DNA from 2 places in the Thalassotalea sp. PLHSN55 genome. Region 1 is predicted to be linked to the other one. Evidence: predicted binding sites of a transcription regulator. Region 1 holds the regulator's gene; the other holds the start of a gene.
What was found. The regulator sigma-54, encoded in region 1, starts transcription at its own class of promoters, with help from an activator protein. The targets are predictions, from matches to a motif close to GTTGGCACGNNNNTNGNNT.
Positions count from the first base shown of each region.

Region 2: a site for sigma-54 is predicted at 2,101-2,119, ahead of ACRRSQ_RS07985 (PEP-CTERM sorting domain-containing protein). Genes of this name have one in related genera too.

Region 1 covers NZ_JBPDIH010000006.1:140,979-144,192, forward strand. The annotation lists gene lptB (LPS export ABC transporter ATP-binding protein) at 1-678, shown strand, start outside; gene ACRRSQ_RS13175 (RNA polymerase factor sigma-54) at 767-2,275, shown strand; gene hpf (ribosome hibernation promoting factor) at 2,302-2,589, shown strand; gene ptsN (PTS IIA-like nitrogen regulatory protein PtsN) at 2,612-3,061, shown strand; gene rapZ (RNase adapter RapZ) at 3,066-3,214, shown strand, end outside.
Region 2 covers NZ_JBPDIH010000003.1:516,177-519,390, reverse strand. The annotation lists gene ACRRSQ_RS07990 (methyl-accepting chemotaxis protein) at 1-1,013, opposite strand, end outside; gene ACRRSQ_RS07985 (PEP-CTERM sorting domain-containing protein) at 1,349-2,053, opposite strand; gene yihA (ribosome biogenesis GTP-binding protein YihA/YsxC) at 2,540-3,181, opposite strand.

The DNA.
Region 1 (3,214 bases):
AAGGTTGTTAAAAATGTCAGCTTAAAAGTAAGCTCAGGACAAATCGTTGGCTTACTCGGCCCAAACGGTGCCGGTAAGACCACCTCTTTTTACATGATTGTTGGTTTAGTGCCAAACGACAGTGGCAGCATTACTTTAGATGATGAAAACTTAACTTTACTGCCTATGCACGAACGTGCACGCAAAGGCATTGGCTACTTACCACAAGAAGCATCAATTTTTCGCAAATTATCGGTTTACGATAATATTATGGCGATACTGCAAACGCGAAAAGATCTTTCCGCGGTTGAAAAAGAAGAAAAACTTGAGCACTTATTAGAAGAATTCAACATTTGTCATATCAAAGACAATACCGGTATGAGCTTATCTGGCGGTGAACGACGTCGTGTTGAAATTGCACGAGCACTAGCGGCAGATCCTAAATTTATCTTGCTAGATGAACCGTTTGCAGGTGTCGACCCGATTTCAGTCGGCGATATTAAGAAAATTATTTTACAATTAAAACATCGAGGGATCGGCATTTTAATTACCGATCACAATGTACGAGAAACACTCGATGTATGTGAACACGCGTATATAGTTAGTCATGGTGAATTAATAGCTGAGGGTGACGCCGATCAAATTCTCGCTAATCAACATGTACGAGATGTATACCTTGGTGAGCAATTCACGCTATAGTTATATCCATAGGACAGATTATTTGAACACATGGTAGTTAACTTAGCTCATGATAAAAAATAAAATCAACAGGAAAATGATTACGTAGATGCGCCCTACACTACAACTAAAAATTGGACAACAACTAACCATGACCCCGCAATTGCAACAAGCGATCAAGCTGTTGCAATTGTCGACTTTGGATTTACAACAAGAAATTCAAGAAGCCTTAGAAAGCAATCCACTATTAGAAGTTGACGAAAGTGCTCCCACCACAAAAGACGAGAGCAGTAACGACTTAGAAGAGGCGTTTTCAGCAAATGCCACTGAAGCTGCTCCAGCTGCAACCGATGGTAGTGAAGATTCTGCGCCAACCATAGATGAAATTAGCACCACAGAAGCTATGGATAAAAGCGATATTCCTGAAGAACTCAATATCGATACGACATGGGATGAAAGCTATAGTGCCGGCACCTCAAACACAGGGGTAAGCAGCGCACCTTCTGAAGACTATACTTACCAAGGTGAAACCACCGACTCAATTCAAGATCACCTGCGCTGGCAAATGGAACTAACCCCATTTAGCGATACCGATCTCACCATAGCAACCGCGATTATTGATGCAATTGACGATGCTGGCTACTTAACTGTTACTAGTGAAGATATTTTAGAAAGTGTTGGCATCGAAGACGTTGAGTTAGACGAAGTTGAAGCGGTCATAAAGCGCATCAATATGTTTGACCCTATCGGCGTTGGTGCGCGTTCAATTGCCGAATGTTTATTAATTCAATTAAACCAGTTCGACGATGACACGCCGTGGCTTAAAGAAAGCAAAATAGTCGTTAGTGAACATATTGAATTGCTTGGTAGCCGTGACTATCGTCAACTTATGCGCAAAACGCGCTTAAAAGAAGATCAGTTACGTGAAGTTATTCGCCTAATTCAAACCTTAGATCCGCGCCCTGGCGACAGTGTTATCAAAGAAGATGACCAATACGTTATACCCGATGTATCAGTGGAAAAGAAAAATGGTCGCTGGGTGGTTGAATTAAACCCAGATACTGCGCCAAAGCTTTCGATTAATCAACAATATGCTGCGATGACACGCACTATGAAGTCATCAAACGACAGCCAATTTATTCGCTCAAACTTGCAAGAAGCCAAGTGGTTTATTAAAAGTTTAGAAAGTCGAAACGATACCTTATTAAAAGTGTCAAACTGTATTGTTCAGCGCCAACAAGGCTTTTTTGAACATGGCCCAGAAGCCATGCGCCCTATGGTTTTAAATGACATCGCTGAAGCGGTAGATATGCACGAGTCAACCATTTCTCGTGTTACCACACAAAAGTATATGCATACGCCAAGAGGAATTTTTGAGCTTAAATTCTTCTTTTCAAGTCATGTTAGTACCGAGAACGGGGGAGAATGTTCATCAACAGCTATCCGCGCATTAATCAAAAAACTTATTTCTGCGGAGATCCCATCGAAACCATTAAGCGACAGCAAAATGGCGGAAATATTAGCAGAACAAGGTATTAATGTCGCAAGGCGTACTATAGCCAAATATCGCGAGTCATTGTCTATACCGCCTTCAAACCAACGAAAAAGCTTACTTTAGTAACTAATTTATGAGGATTTAAGTCTATGCAAATCAATCTTACTGGACACCATGTAGAAATTACAGACTCTTTACGCGACTACGTAAACGAAAAATTTGCTAAATTAGAGCGTCATTTTGATCACATCAATAACGTATACGTTGTACTAACCGTCGAAAAATTAAATCAAAAAGCTGAGTCAACGGTGCATTTAAATGGCAGTGAAGTTCACGCATCAGCTGTAAACAGTGATATGTACGCCTCAATCGACGCACTAGTTGATAAATTAGATCGTCAAATCCTTAAATATAAAGGCAAAATTAGCCAGCACTAATTAACCCCAGCCATAAAAAATTATGAAGTTCCAAGACATTTTAACCCTAAACTGCACTCACTGTGCAGTTTCAGGGTCAAGTAAAAAACGTATTTTAGAACAAATATGCCTTACCGCGGCAGAACAGCTCGACGATATTTCGCAACAAGAATTATTAGAAAGTTTGATGGTACGCGAAAGAATGGGCAGCACAGGTATTGGCGGCGGCATTGCCATTCCACATGGCCGACTCCCCACTAGTTCAAAAATAGTGTGCGTGGTAGTCACCTCTGCGGAAGCCATTGCTTTTGACGCTGTCGACAACCGTCCAGTGGATATTTTTATTGCCTTATTTGTGCCTGAAGCAAGCTGCAAAGAACATTTAAATACGCTGCAAAGCATAGCAAAACTCTTTAGTGACAAACAAATTTGCAAAGGCGTTCGAAGCTGCACCACCGACCAGGAATTGTTTGAATTTATTCAACAACAATAAATAAATGAAGTTAATCATAGTAAGTGGCCGTTCAGGGTCAGGAAAGTCTGTTGCCTTAAGGGTTTTGGAAGATTTAGGCTATTATTGCGTTGATAATATCCCCGTTAACCTGCTACCCGCCCTAACCCATACCGTGATTAACGACTATGAAAA
Region 2 (3,214 bases), on a different contig from region 1:
AATTCTCTACGTAGTGTCGAAATTAAATAGACATTGAGAATAATAATTATGGTGACCGTAACTAAAAACGCCCCTATGGTAAACATTAGTTCAAAGTTGGCTTGTGCTAATAAATGTTGGCCGTCGCTTTTAATGGTTTGCCATTGTCTATCGAGCATGCCCTTTATGCCCGCAATTTGTTTTGTTGCCATAGGAAACCAAGCGGAAGGTTCTGGTAACGCTGAAAAGTCGGGCATACTATTGGTAAGCAATACATTGGTGATTTTAGCGATGTTTGCTGAATCATTAGATTGCAACAAGGTGGTAAGCTCATTACCTTGTTGACTGTCTAAGGTAGAATGCAAATAGCTATTGAGTAGCTGCATATCTGAGTTATACATCACGATATCTTTTTGCGCAGTATTGCTTAAGCTTTTTTTAGCTAATATGCCGTTAATAATGCCGCGATTTTGCCCTAATCGTTCTTTATATTGGGCAAATAAAAATGCGGCACTTAATTCTTTGGACAATACCGGGTGTTTAATTTGGTTTTTTAAAATAACCGCTAGATCAACCGCAGTCTTATTTAGCGTGCTGTAAAAATGAAAAGCATTTGGCGCATTTTGTTGATTGACTTGTTGGCGAATTGCACCTTTCTTTTGTTCATAAGTAAATAAAATACTTAAATGATCATCAATGATGTCGTTGTCAAAGGTTAAACTTGCTTGAGCACTTTTTAGCGCTTGAATCGACTGATCGGCTTTTTCTCTTTGGGCATTTACTTTGGTGCGGGCGGCGTCGGTACCACTGCCCAAAAATCCCGCGGTTAAACCACGCTCTACCGCGTGATTATGTGCGACTTTTTCTAAAGCATCTAATAAGGTGATCAACTCAATATCTTGTTCAAGAATGGTTGACTCTTGCCACTTTTGCCCTAAATTTTGCACCAGTAATACTAAAATAAATAAGGTTAAAATTGCTGAGCTGATCAGAGAAAGTTGAATGATCGAAAATCTACTTAATAGGCGCTTCATAGGTATTCCTTCTAATTCCATGTTCCATCTTTTAAGCCAGTGCCAACTTGTGCCTAAAATACATGTGCTTAATGCCGTTTTTTAATCGTAATAGCAGTAGTAGTCAAGACGACTAATTTTAGTATAGACGGTATTTTTAAACTGGAAAGGTAAATTGAAAATAGCGGCATTTTTCACTGTTTTATCGCTATTTAGACTTGTTTTAGCGGAAGTAATGATTTTTATTAATAAAGTTAACTCTATGGAAGGGCTTATCTTATCGAAAAATAATAAGAAAAAGCACTATAACCTTGAGTATAGTGCTTCTTTTGGTCGGCTTATTTAAGCGTTAATGCTTATTTTTTAACTTTGCGAGACGCAAAACCGACTAGGCCTAAGGCTAAAATAGCAAGGGTAGAAGGCTCTGGTACGTCAACGCTACCAAACGTTAAGTTGTCATACTTCACGGTAAAGTCACTACCTTCATATTTGGCATTTAAAATCACGTCACCGAAGTATTGAATATCGCTTGTAGTGTCTGAATGTACTTTGACACCGTTAATTGAATAATCAACGCCTAAATCATTAATTTCAAAGCTGAAGGTGTTGAATTCATCAAAGTTAAACAAGGTGCTAAATTCTGCCCAACCCGAGTTGTCCCATGCGGCAACTACACCATTGTTTTGCCCTTGAAACTCTAAAATAGGGTAAGCACTAATTACATCAGCACTGTCGTACGCGACTGACCAAAAGCCGCCGTAACGTTCGTCGTTTGCCCAACTTGAATCGATAAACATATCTACTGACATGAAAGTAGACTCGCCGATATCAAGTTTCATTCCTTGTGTATTTCTAAAATCATCACTATCTGCAGGGCCAGTAATTGACATGACTAATTCATTATTGATGATTTCAAACCCTGTTGGTGCCGCTCTATCAACACCCCAATCAGCCAAAGAGTCGCCATTATTAAACTCTTGAGTGATCAGTGCTGCACTTGCGCTACAGCTTACAGTTAATACTAATGTTGCGATAAGTGATTTTATAGTTACTTTGCTCATTGTTTATCCTTTCTATTTGATATCAAACATATTTTTCAGTAATGGCTAAGCAATCTTCATTCCAAAAGTAAAATTTCATAACTTACAAATACTTGCGTTTTAACAAATTTGTACATTTATAAAAGTGTAAAGTATTTGGACATTGATACAATTACTTGCGGTAGGGTTTTGGCGACAATTGATCGTTGCGTTAATTAAGACTTAATATTTAAGTGACGTAAGTGCACATTATTTGACAAATTTGTAAAATAATTAGAGTAAGTACTTTACTTTTGTAGAGTATGTGCTCTATAATGCAGTTGTTCTCTTAACGAACGCTTGTTGTAATTATTTTATATATTTAGCTTTCCCCATAGCTATATCCGCCGAAGAAATTGTCTTCGGCTTTTTTTTTGCCTGTTTTTTACTGCGGACTAATTTTCAGGCAATAAAAAAGCCCAAGTAAAATGTTCACTTGGGCTTGCTAATGTTGATTGACTGAAAAGGTTATTCTTCAGCGTTTGCGTCAGTATCTGTTAAGTCATGTTCATTGAACCACTGACAAATAATATTGTTTGCTTGTTCTAAGCCCGTTTTCTTTAATGACGAGAATGCTTGAACTTTTAAGTCAGCGTTTAAAGAAGCTAATGCTTTTTTTACGCTTAATACTTGTGTGCTCGCTTTGCCTTGTGACAACTTATCAGACTTAGTTAATAAAACTAAGATGGGTAAGTCGCTATCGGCAGCCCAATGAATAAGGTCTAAATCAAGATCTTTTAACGGATGACGAATATCCATCAATACCACTAAGCCTTTTAAACTGTCACGTTTTTCTAGGTATTCACCTAAGGCTTTTTGCCACTTTTCTTTCATTGCCATTGGTACTTTGGCAAAGCCATAGCCTGGTAAATCGACTAAACGACGACCTTCGCTGACTTCAAAAATATTAATCAGTTGTGTGCGTCCTGGGGTTTTACTGGTTCTTGCCAAACTTTTTTGGTGAGTAAGCGTATTTAACGCACTCGACTTACCCGCATTTGAGCGACCCGCAAACGCTACTTCAACACCACCATCGGAAGGTAAATGACGAATGTCTGGGGCACTAATGGTAAATTTTGCCTGACGTAAATTGGTTTGTGGTGATGACAAGGTGCTTTCCAACTAAAAATTTTTAAAGCCATA